DNA from 2 places in the Nocardioides luteus genome. Region 1 is predicted to be linked to the other one. Evidence: riboswitches for the same ligand, from Rfam matches in the RefSeq annotation. Region 1 holds a riboswitch; the other holds the start of a gene.
What was found. A riboswitch is a leader RNA that binds a small molecule or an ion and turns the genes downstream of it on or off. The one in region 1 is predicted to bind S-adenosylmethionine.
Positions count from the first base shown of each region.

Region 2: it holds a riboswitch for S-adenosylmethionine, as region 1 does, so the genes downstream of both, HD557_RS06455 (aminotransferase class V-fold PLP-dependent enzyme) here and thrC (threonine synthase) in region 1, are expected to answer to the same signal.

Region 1 covers NZ_JADOVJ010000001.1:618,442-626,111, forward strand. The annotation lists gene HD557_RS02960 (DUF3263 domain-containing protein) at 1-247, shown strand, start outside; gene HD557_RS02965 (LytR C-terminal domain-containing protein) at 248-769, shown strand; gene HD557_RS02970 (trehalose-phosphatase) at 862-1,713, shown strand; gene lon (endopeptidase La) at 1,796-4,120, shown strand; SAM riboswitch class I at 4,284-4,422, shown strand; gene thrC (threonine synthase) at 4,434-5,705, shown strand; gene HD557_RS02985 (SGNH/GDSL hydrolase family protein) at 5,789-6,658, shown strand; gene HD557_RS02990 (AMP-binding protein) at 6,802-7,670, opposite strand, start outside.
Region 2 covers NZ_JADOVJ010000001.1:1,348,908-1,356,577, forward strand. The annotation lists gene katG (catalase/peroxidase HPI) at 1-78, shown strand, start outside; gene HD557_RS06450 (transglycosylase domain-containing protein) at 208-2,679, shown strand; SAM riboswitch class IV at 2,754-2,867, shown strand; gene HD557_RS06455 (aminotransferase class V-fold PLP-dependent enzyme) at 2,926-4,245, shown strand; gene HD557_RS06460 (lipoate--protein ligase family protein) at 4,285-5,340, shown strand; gene leuS (leucine--tRNA ligase) at 5,847-7,670, shown strand, end outside.

The sequences.
Region 1 (7,670 bases):
CCTCAGCGAGCGCGACAAGCAGATCCTTGACTTCGAGCGTCAGTGGTGGAAGTACGCCGGCGCCAAGGAAGCTGCCGTGCGCGAGGCGTTCAACATGTCCGCCACCCGCTACTACCAGGTGCTCAACGCCCTGATCGACAAGCCGGAGGCCCTCGAGGCCGACCCGCTGCTGGTACGCCGGCTGCGGCGGCTCCGCGCGGCCCGGCAGCGCCAGCGCTCGGCGAGACGGCTGGGCTTCGAGGTCTGAATGACCGGCAGCGTACGTCCTTCGAAGGGGGAGCGTGGCGTCGCGCTCCCGACACCCGTCATCGCGCTGAGCGTGGTGGCCGTCGTCGTCGCGGTGATCATCTTCTGGGTCACCGGCGGCGACGGGTACGACCGGGACGAGAAGATCGCCCAGGCGGGTGGCAGCCCTACGGCCTCGGCATCCGCATCGCCGAAGCCGGCCAAGACCGAGGCGAAGAAGCCGGCGAAGGCCGAGCCTTCGCCCGTCGACCGTGCCAAGGTCAGCGTCGAGGTCTACAACCAGTCCAACATCGGCGGCCTGGCCAGTGACGTCGCGGCGAAGGCGACCACGGTCGGCTGGAACGTCGTCGGTGAGGACAACTGGGTGGGCTCCGTCCCGGAGAACACCGTCTACTTCCCGCAGAAGATGAAGCGCGAGGGTGAGCAGCTCGCCGACGACCTCGGCATCAAACGCACCCATCTGTCGGTGGAGGGCTCGATGAAGGGCGACCGGCTGACGGTCGTCCTGACCGGTCCCCTCTGACGGTTCCCGGCCGTTCTCGACGGTGTGTGATCTGCCGCACGGCCCCGCATTCCCGGTCGGCCCGAAGGTCGTTGCCGTGTCACAGTTGAGGCATGGCCGAACTCCAGCCTGATGCCACTTCAGGAGAGCAGAAGTACGCCGCGGTGGCGGCTGCCGCCGCCGAGACCCTCATCGGTCTCGACTTCGACGGCACGCTCTCGCCGATCGTCGAGGATCCCGCCTCGGCCCGGATCCATCCGGACGCGGCCTCGGCCCTGATCGCGCTCGCGTCCCGGGTGAAGGCGATCGCCATCGTCACCGGCCGCCCGGCCGGACAGGTCGTCGAGCTCGGCGGGCTGGCCGCGATCGCCGACGGGCTCGCGGAGCTGGGCAAGGAGCTCTATGTCTTCGGGCAGTACGGCAACGAGCGCTGGAGCGGCTCGGACCGGGTCGTCGTCGGACCGCCGCCGCCCGAGGGGCTGGGTGCCTTCGAGGAGGCGCTGCCGGCGGTGCTCGCCGCGCACGGGGCGCAGGACGCCTACATCGAGGAGAAGGGCCTGGCCGTCGGGGTCCACACCCGTCGGTTCCCCGACCCGGACGGTGTCGCCGCGCGCCTGCTTCCGCCGTTGACCGAGCTGGCTGCCGAGCACGGGCTGATGATCGAGCCCGGCAAGCAGGTCATCGAGGTGCGCGCCCCCGGCATGCACAAGGGCCACGCCATCGAGACGCTGATCTCGGTGGTCGAGCCGGGCGCGATCCTGTTCGGCGGTGACGACCTGGGTGACATCGAGGCGTTCGAGGCCGTCAAGGCCTGGGGAAAGACCACCGGGTCGCCGACGCTGCTCGTCTACTCCCACGCCGGGCCCGACCGTGGCCCGCTCGCCGGGCTGGCCGACCTCGAGGTCGCCGGGCCGGAGGGTGTGCTGGGGCTGCTGCGCCGGTTGGCTGACGACAGCGTCCGCTGACAGCGAACACGCTAACCGGAGGGAACATCCGGTTGCCCTCAGAAGTTGAGCCAGTATCACTCAACTTTCTAGGAGGGTCCGCATGGACAAGCTTCCTGTGCTGTTCGTCTCGGATGCCGTGGTCCTGCCGGGGATGGTCGTGCCCATCGAGCTCGACGAGGCCGCGCAGGCTGCCGTCGATGCCGCCCGAGCCGGCTCGGAGAGCCGGCTGCTGGTGGCGCCGCGGCTGGGGGACCGGTACGCGACGTACGGCGCTGTCGCCACGATCGAGCGCGTCGGCCGTTTCCGCGGCGGTGAGCCCGCGGCGGTGCTGAGGGCCGTCGGCCGCGCGAAGATCGGCTCCGGCGTGACCGGACCCGGTGCCGCGCTGTGGGTCGAGGTCGAGCCCGCCACCGAGACCACCACGGAGCACGCGAAGGAGCTGGCCGAGGAGTACAAGCGGCTGGTCGTCGCGGTGCTGCAGCGCCGTGAGGCCTGGCCGGTCATCGACCAGGTCAACCGGCTCACCGAGCCGTCCGAGATCGCCGACACCGCCGGCTACGCGCCCTACCTCGACGACGAGGCCAAGCGCGAGCTGCTGGAGACGCCGGACGTCGAGGAGCGGCTCGAGAAGGTGATCGCCTGGGCCAAGGACCACATCGCCGAGTCCGAGGTCAGCGACAAGATCGCCGAGGACGTCCGCGAGGGCATGGAGAAGACGCAGCGGGAGTTCCTGCTGCGTCAGCAGCTCGCCGCGATCCGCAAGGAGCTCGGCGAGGGCGAGCCCGAGGGCTCCGAGGACTACCGGGCCCGCGTCGAGGCCGCCGACCTCCCCGAGGCCGTACGCGAGGCCGCGCTGCGCGAGGTCGACAAGCTCGAGCGTGGCTCCGAGCAGAACCCGGAGACCGCGTGGATCCGCACCTGGCTCGACACCGTGCTGGAGCTGCCCTGGGGCGTGGTCACCGAGGACTCCACCGACGTGACCGCCGCCCGCGAGGTGCTCGACGCCGACCACCACGGCCTCGAGGAGGTCAAGGACCGGATCGTCGAGTACCTGGCGGTCAGGGCCCGGCGGGCCGAGCGTGGCCTGCAGGTCATCGGCGGACGCGGCTCGGGTGCCGTGGTGCTGCTGGCCGGTCCTCCGGGAGTCGGCAAGACCTCGCTCGGTGAGTCGGTGGCGCGCTCGCTCGGACGGAAGTTCGTCCGGGTCGCGCTGGGTGGTGTCCGCGACGAGGCCGAGATCCGCGGTCACCGGCGCACCTACGTCGGTGCGCTGCCCGGCCGGATCGTGCGGGCCATCAAGGAGGCCGGCTCGATGAACCCGGTCGTGCTCCTCGACGAGGTCGACAAGGTCGGCTCCGACTACCGGGGTGACCCCGCGGCCGCGCTGCTCGAGGTGCTCGACCCGGCGCAGAACCACACCTTCCGCGACCACTACCTCGAGCTCGACCTGGACCTCTCCGACGTGCTCTTCATCGCGACGGCCAACGTCGTGGAGCAGATCCCGAGCGCGCTGCTGGACCGGATGGAGCTGGTCACGATCGACGGCTACACCGAGGACGACAAGGTTGCCATCGCCCGCGACTTCCTGCTGCCCCGGCAGCTCGAGCGTGCCGCGGTGACCGCCGAGGAGGTCACGGTCGCCGACGAGGCGCTGCGTGAGCTGGCCGCGAACTACACCCGCGAGGCGGGCGTACGCCAGCTCGAGCGGCTCATCGCCAAGGCGCTGCGCAAGGCGGCGACGAAGCTGGCCACCGGCACGGAGCACGTCGAGGTCGACCTGGACAACCTCAAGGACCTCGTCGGACGGCCCCGGTTCACGCCGGAGTCGGCGGAGCGTACGTCGGTCCCGGGGGTCGCCACGGGACTCGCCGTCACCGGGCTCGGTGGGGATGTGCTCTTCATCGAGGCGTCGGCGTCCGACGGGCAGACCGGGCTGAACATCACCGGTCAGCTCGGCGACGTGATGAAGGAGTCCGCGCAGATCGCGCTCTCCTTCGTCCGCTCGCACGCCGCGGAGCTGGGCGTCGACCCGGCCGTGCTCGACCGTACGCTGCACGTCCACGTTCCCGCGGGTGCGGTTCCGAAGGACGGCCCGAGCGCCGGCATCACGATGGTCACCGCGCTCACCTCGCTGGCGACCGGTCGCCCGGTGCGCAGCGAGGTCGGCATGACCGGTGAGGTCTCCCTCTCCGGCCGGGTGCTGCCCATCGGTGGTCTCAAGCAGAAGCTGCTCGCCGCCCAGCGGGCCGGTCTGACCGAGGTCTTCGTGCCCCAGCGCAACGAGCCCGACCTCGATGAGGTGCCGGAGGACGTGAAGCAGGCGCTGAAGATCAACCTGGTGAGCGATGTCAGGGACGTCGTACGCGGCGCCCTGGCGCCCGCCGAGGGAGACGCCACCACGCAGAGCACGGTGGCTGCTGCCTGACCGGATCGTTCCGGATGCTGCCCGCTCGATGCCTCGTGCATCGAGCGGGCAGCTCGCATGTAGTCCGCGCCCGCTGAGCTGGTTTGTCCAGATAGCGGACGGTTGGTCCGCGGAGTGGAACCCGAGTGTGTGGGGCGCCGGATACCTGCCGTACGATCGCTACTGCTCATCGAGAGGGACTGAGGGAACGGCCCAGTGAAGTCCCGGCAACCGACCGCGAGCCTCCTCCCGACCACGGGCAGGGCGCGGAGCAGGTGCTAATTCCGGCCCGGCGCGAGAGACGTGATCGGGGAAGATGAGGAGGAGGTTTCTCATGAGCGCTGCGACCACGGAGACGAAGGGCCTGCGCGAGGGTGCTTTCGGCAACGCCTCGGCGCTGTCGTGCCGGGAGTGCGGCAACCAGATCGACCTCGGTCCGCACTACGCCTGTCCGGAGTGTTTCGGGCCACTGGAGGTGGCCTATGACTTCCCGGCCGTGACCCGCGAGGAGATCGAGGCCGGACCCCGCAACATCTGGCGCTACAAGGCGCTGCTGCCGGTGCCCGACGACATCGAGCAGAGCCCCAACACCGAGCCCGGCTTCACCCGGCTGCTGGACGCGAAGAACCTCGCGCGTGAGCTCGGCGTCGAGAAGATCTGGGTGAAGGACGACTCGACCAACCCGACCAACTCGTTCAAGGACCGCGTGGTCGCCTGCGCGCTGAGCGCCGCCCGCGAGCTCGACGCCAAGGTCTTCGCCTGCCCCTCGACCGGCAACCTGGCCAACGCCGTTGCTGCTGCCGGTGCCCGCGCCGGGATCCCGACCGCGGTCTTCATCCCCAGCAACCTCGAGCAGCCCAAGCAGGTCAACTCGGCCGTCTTCACCGACAACCTGATCGCCGTCGACGGCAACTACGACGACGTCAACAAGCTCGCCCAGGAGATCGCCGCGGAGGAGGACGGCTGGGCGTTCGTGAACGTCAACGTACGTCCCTTCTACGCCGAGGGCTCCAAGACCCTCGGCTTCGAGATCGCCGAGCAGCTCGGCTGGCGCCTGCCCGACCAGATCGTCATCCCGGTGGCCTCCGGATCCCAGCTGACCAAGGTCGACAAGGCCTTCAAGGAGCTGATCAAGCTCGGTCTGGTCGAGGAGAAGCCCTACCGGATCTTCGGTGCCCAGGCGACCGGCTGCAACCCGGTCGCGACCGCCTTCAAGGCCGGCGTCGACGCGATCCGCCCGGTCAAGCCCGACACCATCGCCAAGTCGCTGGCCATCGGCAACCCGGCCGACGGCATCTACGTCCTCGACGCCACCCGCTCCTCCGGCGGCGCGGTCGAGGAGGTCACCGACGACGAGATCCGCGCGGCGATCGTGCTCCTGGCCCGCACCGAGGGCATCTTCACCGAGACCGCCGGTGGCACCACACTCGCGGTCACCAAGAAGCTCGTCGAGACCGGCGCGCTCGACCCGAGCCTGGAGACGGTGATCATCAACACCGGCCACGGCCTCAAGACCCTCGACGCGGTCAGCGGCATCGTCGGCCCCCGCGCCACCATCGCCCCGAACTACGACGCCTTCGAGGAAGCCGGGCTCTCCCAGGCGTAGGTTGGCTTCGCGTTCACACTCGTGCGCTACAGATAAGGGATGTGAGCAGCGCGAAGACGAGTGAAGAGGCCAGGTGGCTCGGTATGGTCGCCGCCACCGCCGGAGTCGCCGGCGCGATCGGCGTGGTCGGGGCGGCGGCCGGTGCCGGGTTCGTGACGTTGCTGAAGAGACAGGCGGCGCACGCGCGCGACGTGATCGGCAAGCCTCTCGGCGAGGAGGCGATCGACGCCGACAAGGTCTACAAGAAGACCTACGGAGGTACGCCGGTCGAGCTCCTGATCCTCGGCGACTCGATCGCCGCCGGGCTGGGCGCGGAGACCAGGGGCGGCACCCTCGGCGCCCGGCTGGCCAAGGGCACGGCCAAGGCGCTGCAGCGGCCGGTGCGGCTGCGTACGGCCGCGGTGGTCGGGGCCGAGACCTCGATGGTCCCGGCCCAGCTCGAGTCGCTGCCGGAGCGCTACCGGCCCGACGTCGCGGTGGTCATCGTGGGCGGGAACGACGTCACGCACCGGGTGCCGCAGAAGGACTCCACCCGCGTGCTCGGTGAGGTCATCGACGCGTTGCGCGAGCGCGGCGCCGAGGTGGTCGTCGGAACCTGCCCGGACGTCGGTGCGGTGCGGCCGCTGCCGCAGCCGCTGCGCTCGCTTGGCCGCAGGATCGCCAAGCAGCTGGCCGACGGCCAGCGTGAGACCGCGCTGGCTCGGGGTGCCCACGTCGTCTCGCTCTCCGACGTCGTCGGCCCGTTCTTCATCACGAACCCCGACGAGATGTTCGCCATCGACCACTTCCACCCCAGCGCGATGGGCTACAAGCGCACCGCCAAGGCGATGCTGCCCTCCGTCCTGGCCGCCCTCGGCCAGCTCGAGCGGGTCCCGTTCGGCCACCACCTCCCCGAGCTCCCGCCCGAGGCGGAAGAGCCGCCTGCCCCGGACGACCCGGACCGGCAGCCCTGACCCGGCGCGTCAGTCCCGAAAAATCGCGCCGAGTCGGCGCAACTGTCCCAAGCAGCTGGGACAGTTGCGCCGACTCGGCGTGTGGTGGCGGGACAGTTGCGCCGACTCGGCGTGTGGTGGCGGGACAGTTGCGCCAGCTCGGGCTACTCGGGGTCGGCCTCGTCGGCACGCTTGCCGCCGGTGCTGAGCAGGTCGGCGGTGAGGCCGGTGGCGGCGCGGTAGTCGACGGTCCCCGCCGGCGTACGCGGCACCGACTCGACCAGCAGGACGAGCTTGGGCTCGTGAGAGTCCCCGAGCACCGATCGGGCGTGCTTGCGCAGGTCGGCGGCGGCGATCTCGGAGCCCGGGGTCAGCTGCACCAGCGCCGCGACCTGCTGGCCCCAGCGCGGGTGGGGCATGCCGAAGACGGCGGCGTCGACGACGTCGTCGTGGGCGAGGAGCACGCCCTCGATCGTCTCCGGGTGGATCTCGAGATCACCGGTCCGCACCAAAGTCGCGGCCCGGCCGAGCAGGGTGATCGAGCCGTCCTCCTCGCGACGGGCGAGGTCGCCGGGGAAGGTCCAGCGCCGGTTGTCGATCAGCTTGATCGCGGTGGCGGAGCGGGCGTTGTCCTTGTAGTAGCCGAGCGCGGCCGGGCCGGAGCGGGCCAGCAGCCCCTCGACGCCGGGAGCCGCCGGGGTGAGGTCGGGGTTGAAGACCTCCACCTCCGGGCCCACCATGAACCGCGCCTCACCGGGCGCGAGCGGCGAGCCGTCGTCGGCGCGGGAGCCGGTGACGCCGGTCTCCAGGGTGCCGTAGGAGTCGACGATGACGCGGCGGGCGAACGCGTTGCGCAGGACGGCGAGGACGCCGTCGGAGAGCGGTGCCGCGGTGTTGGAGACGCCCGCCAGCGAGTGCAGCGGCCAGCGCTTCTTGCCGACGAGGCGGGCGGCGGCCACCGGACGCGCCTGGGCGTCACCGAGGAGGGTGATCGCGGTGGCACCAGACTTCTCGGCGAGGTCGAGGAACGCCT
Region 2 (7,670 bases), 730 kb from region 1:
AAGGAGAAGTTCGTCAAGGACTTCGTCAGCGCATGGGTCAAGGTCATGGAGAACGACCGCTTCGACCTGAAGAAGTGATCTGAGGCCGTACGCCGCGGCGTACGACCGACACGGAGGCCGGCCCCTGACGGGGTCGGCCTCCTTCGTCATACCCGCCGGGGTAGGATCATCGGCCGCCGCAATCAGTTGCCTAGGTCAGGTGGAGCAATGGAACACCGGAGCGCCGAGCCTCCGAAGGGTCCGACCGGTCCGCCGCCGTCGTGGCGGCCGCCTCCTCCGCCCGCCCCTCCGCCCGCCCCTCGGATCGCGGCCGAGCCGCCCCGGACCACGCCCAGCCGACCGGGTGCCCGTCGCGCCGCGCCCCGGCCCTCCACCGCCCGCGCCCTGCTCGCCAGGGCAGAGCCGGCCGCGGCCTGGGCCGCCGAGAAGTGGGCCGCGGCCAGAGCCTCGGCGACCAAGACCTCGGCCGCCACGGGCTCGGCGAACCGGCCCTCCGCGCCGCCGAGCTGGCGGCGCTGGGGAAAGCTCACCGCGAAGGTGGCACTGGTCGGCTTCCTGGCGATCGCCCTGATCGGCTCGATGACGGCGATCGTGGCGTACAACCGGATCACGGTGCCGGACCCCAACGCCGAGTTCGAGGTCGAGACCTCGTTCGTCTACTACAGCAACGGCAAGACCGAGCTCGGCCGCTACCAGGAGGGCGACCAGAACCGGATCAAGCTGGACGCCGACGAGATCCCGGAGATGGTCAAGCACGCCGTCGTCGCCGCCGAGGACCGCACCTTCTACGAGAACAGCGGCGTCGACGTGAAGGGCATCGTGCGGGCGGCGTTCTCCAACACCACCGAGGGCACTGCCGGGGGTGCGTCCACGATCACCCAGCAGTACGTCAAGAACTACTACCTCAACTCCGAGCGGTCCTACTCGCGCAAGCTGAAGGAAGCGGTCATCGCCCTGAAGCTCACCCGGCAGAAGAGCAAGGACCAGATCCTCACCGACTACCTCAACACGATCTACTTCAACCGCGGCGCCTACGGCATCGAGGCCGCCGCCAAGGCCTACTTCGCGAAGTCGACCAAGGACCTGTCTCTCCAGGAGACCGCCGCGCTCGCGGCGATCCTCAACAACCCGGCCGGTTTCGACCCGGCCAGCAGCACCTTCCGCGGCAAGGAGAAGCTGCTCGGCCGCTACCAGTACGTCCTCTCCGGCATGGTCGACCTCGGCTACCTGAAGCAGGCCGAGGCCGACAAGGTGAAGGACGCGCTGCCGAAGTTCCCCGCGAAGACGGTGCCGAGCCGGCTCGGCGGCCAACGCGGACACGCGCTCACCATGATCAAGGCCGAGCTGCTCGGCCTGAAGGGTGCCGACGGCAAGCCGCTGTTCACCGAGGAGAAGATCGACAGCGGTGGCCTGCGGATCACCGCGACGCTCTCGCCGAAGGTGATGAAGGCGTCGGCCACCGCGGCCAAGACCGTGAAGCCCAAGAACCGCAAGGCGTACGTCAAGAACGACCCGGAGCAGAAGAACGCCCTGCACGTGGCGACCGCCTCGGTCGATGTCGCCTCCGGTGCGCTGCTCGGCTTCTACGGTGGCCAGGACTACCTCGACAGCCAGCACAACTGGGCCGCGACCGGCGGCCACGCGGGGTCGACGATGAAGGTCTTCGCCACCGCTGCGGCGATCGCGAAGGGCTACTCGCTGGAGTCGACCTGGGCGGGCGACTCGCCGTTCACCACCTACACCGGCTCGCAGGTCGTCAACGAGGGCGAGCAGGCCGGCGTCGCCGACGGCATGGACTACGGCCAGTACATCACCATGCTCAAGGCGCTGGAGCAGTCGGTCAACACGGCCTACATCGACATGACCGAGTCGATGGGTGGGGCCGAGGAGGGGCGCAAGGCCGTCTACCAGACCGCGCTCGACGCGGGGCTGACGCCCGAGAAGGCTGACCCGAGGTATCCCGGCATCCCGAGCACGTCCGGCTACCTCACCGACCAGGACGACCGGATCGCGCTGGGCGGCGCCAACGTCAGCCCGATCAACATGGCCAACGCCTACGCCACGATCGCCAACGGCGGCTACCGCCACGACGTGCACGTGGTGAAGAAGGTCCGCGACCGCGCCGGCAACGTCCTCTACAGCTGGAACGGCCGCAAGAACGCCCGGCACGCGATCTCCGAGGACGTCGCCGCCGACGTGACGTACGCGATGCAGGGCGTGGTGCAGAGCGGCTCGGGCCAGAAGGCCCAGAGCATCGGCCGTCCGGTGGCCGGCAAGACCGGCACCGGCACCTGCACCAGCGAGCAGTACGTCTGCTCGTCCTGGTTCGTCGGGTTCACGCCGCAGATCGCGACCGCCGTGCGCTACTCGCGCGGCAACGGCGAGGGGAAGCTCGACGGTGGCTGGATGCCGTCCTACTTCGGCGCCGACTATCCCACCGAGACCTGGGCCGCCATCATGGCGAAGGCCATGGAGGGCAAGGAGGTCGAGAACTTCCCGGAGCCGGTCTACGTGGACGGCCAGGACCCCGAGCCCGGCCACGAGAAGCAGCTGATCGCGCCGCCGCCACCACCTCCGGAGGAGGACGACGGCGAGGAGTGCGACCCGATCGCGGAGTTCTTCGGCGCCTGTGAGGGCAATGGCAACGGCAACGGCAATCCCTGGGAGGGTCGTCCGTGATCTGAGATACGTGCCCACGTATCGAGATGACGAGTTGGTGGGCGCGCCCCGACTCGGGCAGCATCTTCGCCGAAGGTCACGACTGCCAGCGCGAAGCCCCGGCTTGCTGGCGGGCAACCCTCCCACGCGGTGGGGTGCTCCGGGTGACGACCAGGCCCTCGCCGAGGTGGCGCGGGCAAGCGCGTGCTTCGCCCGGGCAGCCCTCGCGCGGCCCTGGGGGAGCCATGACCCCCGAAGGGTGCCCCCATGTCACTGCTCCCGCTCGTCGGCTCGAAGACCCAGGTCCCGCTGCTGGACGGGTCGACCGCGACGTACGCCAACCTCGATGTCGCCGCGTCGGCGCCGGCCCTGCAGGCCGTGGCCGACCGGGTGGCCGAGGTCCTGCCCTGGTACGCCTCGGTGCACCGTGGCGCCGGCTACCTGTCCCAGGTCTCGACCGCCCTCTACGAGGAGTCGCGCGCGACCATCGGCGCCTACGTCGGAGCCCGTGAGGACGACGTCACCGTCATCACCCGCAACACCACCGACGCGGTGAACCTGCTGGCCGGCTGCGTACCCGGGCGGGTGCTCGTCCTCGACATCGAGCACCACGCCAACCTGCTCCCGTGGCACCGGGTCGACGCGGGCGTCACCGCCGTCACCGCCCGGGACACCCTCGCCGGCACCATCGACGCGCTCGCCGGCGAGCTGGCCCGCGGCGACTACGCCCTGGTGTCCGTCACCGGTGCCTCCAACGTCACCGGCGAGGCGCTGCCGATCGGCGAGATCGTCACCCTGGCCCATGCCCACGGTGCCCGGGTCCTCGTCGACGGCGCCCAGCTGCTCGCCCACCGCCACTTCTCGCTGGCCGTGACCGGCGCCGACTACGTCGCCTTCTCCGGCCACAAGCTCTACGCCCCCTACGGCGCCGGAGCCCTCGTCGGGCGCCGCGACTGGCTCGACGTCGGCACCCCCTACCTCGCCGGGGGAGGGGCGGTCGACGACGTGGAGGTCGGGGAGACCACCTGGCAGCCCGCCCCCGCACGCCATGAGGGCGGCTCGCCCAACGTCATCGGCGCCGCGGCGCTGGCCGCGGCGTGCACGACTCTCGGCGACCTCTCGGCCGCCGAGCTGGACCGCCACGAGGCGTCGCTGAGGGGGCGCCTCGTGGCCGGCCTGTCCGAGGTGGAGGGTGTCGAGATCCTCCGCCTGTGGCCGGACTCCGACGAGCCGGTCGGCGTGGTCACGTTCACCGTCGACGGCATCGAGCCCGGCCGGGTCGCGGCCTACCTCTCCGCCGAGCACGGCCTGGGCGTACGCGACGGCCGCTTCTGCGCCCAGCCGCTCCTCAAGCGCCTCGGGCACACCGGCGGCGCGGTCCGCGCCAGCATCGGCATCGGGACCTCGGCCGGCGACGTGGACCGGCTGGTGGCCGGCGTACGTGCTCTTCTCGACGGTGACGTCCGGGGCGACTACGTCCTCCTCGACGGCGCCTGGACGCTCGCCGAGGACCCGCGGCCGTTGGTCGGACCGGTCGGTCTCACCCGCCTCGCCGACACCGCCGGATCGTGCGGCGCGGCGGTGTAGTGCAGGGATGAATCCAGGCGCTCACGGTGTTGAGGAACTGTGAGTGAACGAGTGCATGGCGAGCGGAAGGTACGCGGCGGCAAGCTCGTCGTCGTCGACGCGACGGTCTCCGCTGATACGATCATCGACGTCGTCCTCTCGGGCGACTTCTTCCTGGAACCCGACGAGGCGCTGGGGTGGCTGACCGCGGCGCTGGAGGGACAGCCGGCGGACGCGTCCCTCGACCGGCTGACGGCCTCTCTGGACGCGGCCGCGCGTGACGCCGAGCTGGTCGGCTTCGGCACCCGCGACATCGCCCTGACGGTGCTGCGCGCGCTCGGCCGGGCCACGACCTGGGACGACCTCGACCTCGAGATCGTCGAGACCGGGCCGCTGTCGCCGACGATGCAGATGGCCCTCGACGAGGTCATCGTCCGCCAGGTCGCCGAGGGTCGCCGCGCGCCCAACCTGAGGTTCTGGGACTGGGCCAGCAGCGCGGTCGTGATCGGCAGCTACCAGTCGCTCTCCAACGAGGTCGACTCGGCCGCCGCCGAGCGTCACGGCATCGAGGTCGTACGCCGCATCTCCGGTGGGGGCGCGATGTTCATCGAGCCCGGCAACACGATCACCTACAGCCTCGCCGTGCCCGACACGCTCGTGGCCGGCATGTCCTTCCAGGAGTCCTACGCCTTCCTCGACGAGTGGGTGCTGCGCGGCCTGCGCAGCGTCGGCATCGAGGCCGCCTACGCCGGCCTGAACGACATCGCCTCGCCGGTCGGCAAGATCGCCGGCGCCGCGCAGAAGCGGGTCCCCGGCGGCGTCCTGCACCACGTCACGATGGCCTACGACATCGACGCCGACAAGATGCTCGAGGTGCTCCGGATCGGCCGGGAGAAGATGTCCGACAAGGGCACCAGGAGCGCGGCCAAGCGCGTCGACCCGATCCGTTCCCAGACCGGGCTCAGCCGCGAGAAGGTCGTCGAGGCGCTGCTGGCCGAGTTCGAGCAGAGCTTCGGGGCTGCGTACGTCGGGCTCGATCAGGCCACGATCGACGAGGCTGCCGCGCTGGTTGTTGGTAAGCACGGCGCGCGGGAATGGATCACTCGGGTGCCGTAGGTGTGGGGCTTGCCCCCATACGTTGTGAGGCCCGGCGACTTCGTCGCCGGGCCTCAAAGATTTGGACTCCGCTGCTCGGAGCGTTCCTTGGATGAGATGGGGGGGTCCTCATTCACGACCGACATCACGAGCAGCGGAGCGTCGCCAGTTTGGCACGCTGGAACTTGCCGTCGCAATAGGTGAAGGCCCCTCTGGCCATATTTTCTGTCGGTCGATCCGCAGGGCAGAACTCATGACCTATCGAAAGTGCCTTTCTAGAGGCCTTCGACCCTGTCACCGGCGGCGGGCGCGGGAGTATGGCGGGCCTGCGAATGACGCTGGCGGCGGTGGTCGGCTACCCTGGACACATGCAGATGTCTGTCCTGCTTCTTAGGCAGCCGCGCTGACCCTGAGGGACACACCCCGGTCACGCGGCTACCCCTCCATGTGAGGGGCCTTTTTAGTTCTACGGAGCTTTGTTCCAGAAGCAGTCTTGACGCACGACACTCGACAAGGACGAAAGACCAATGACGCAGGAGCAGGCCGAGCAGGCGACGTACGACGTCGTGGAGCTGCAGGACAAGTGGCGCCCGATCTGGGAGAAGCTGGAGCCGTTCAAGGCGGGCCAGCGTGCGGGGGCCGAGAAGCGCTACGCGCTCACGATGTTCCCCTACCCCTCGGGCGACCTGCACATGGGCCACGCCGAGGTGACCGCGCTCCACGACGTACTGGCCCGCTACTGGTGGCTGAAGGGCTTCGACGTCCTGAACCCGATCGGCTGGGACTCCTTCGGCCTGCCCGCCGAGAATGCCGCGATCAAGCGCAACGAGAACCCCGCCGGCTGGACCTACGCCAACATCGAGACCCAGGCGGAGTCGTTCAAGCGCTACGGCATCTCCTTCGACTGGTCGCGTCGGCTGCACACCTCCGACCCGGAGTACTACAAGTGGACGCAGTGGATCTTCCTGAAGCTGTACGAGGCCGGCCTGGCCTACCGCAAGAAGTCCCCGGTCAACTGGTGCCCCAACGACCAGACCGTGCTGGCCAACGAGCAGGTCGTCAACGGTGAGTGCGAGCGGTGCGGCGCGACGGTCACCAAGCGTGACCTGACCCAGTGGTACTTCCGCACGACGGCCTATGCCGAGGAGCTGTACAACGGCCTGGACAAGCTGCAGGACACCTGGATCGGCAAGGTCGTCAACATGCAGCGCAACTGGATCGGCCGGTCCGAGGGCGCGCACGTCGACTTCGAGATCGCTCTGACCTCGGGTGAGACCAAGAAGGTCACCGTCTTCACGACCCGTCCCGACACGCTGTACGGCGCGACCTTCATGGTCGTCGCCGCCGACGCGGACCTGGCCGCCGAGATCGTGGCGCCCGAGCGGGCCGCCGCGCTGGAGAGCTACCTGGAGGACGTACGCAAGGCCTCCGACATCGACCGGCTGGCGACCGACCGTCCCAAGACCGGTGTCGACCTGGGCGTCACCGCGACCAACCCGGTCACCGGCGAGCAGATCCCGGTGTGGGCCGCCGACTACGTCCTGGCCGACTACGGCACCGGCGCGGTCATGGCCGTCCCGGCCCACGACCAGCGTGACCTGGACTTCGCCAAGGCCTTCGACCTGCCGGTGCGCCGCGTCGTGGACGTGCCGGGCGCGGACAACCCCGAGGAGACGTACGTCGCGACCGCCGGTGACGGTGCGTACGTGAACTCGCCCGAGCTGGAGGGCGTCGCCGACAAGGCGAGCGGCATCCACAAGATCATCGAGAAGCTGGAGGCCGAGGGCCACGGCAAGGGCACGATCAACTACCGGCTGCGTGACTGGCTGCTGTCGCGGCAGCGCTACTGGGGCGCGCCGATCCCGATCATCCACTGCCCGGTCGACGGCGAGGTGCCGGTGCCCGAGGCCGAGCTGCCGGTGCAGCTGCCGGAGCTGAAGGGCGCCGACCTGAAGCCGAAGGGCGTCTCGCCGCTGGCGGCCGCCACGGAGTGGGTCAACGTGTCGTGCCCGAAGTGTGGCGGGCCAGCCACGCGCGACTCGGACACGATGGACACCTTCGTCGACTCGTCCTGGTACTTCCTGCGCTACCTGTCGCCGACCGACGAGACCCAGGCGTTCTCCTCGGAGGCCGCCCGCGAGTGGGGCCCGGTCGACTTCTACCTGGGCGGCGACGAGCACGCGGTGCTGCACCTGCTGTACGCCCGCTTCTTCACCAAGGCGCTGCGTGACATCGGCCTGATCGACTGGGACGAGCCGTTCTCGGCCTACCTGTCGCAGGGCAAGGTCATCAACGGCGGCAAGAAGATGTCGAAGTCCCTGGGCAACGGCGTGAACCTGTCGGACGTGCTG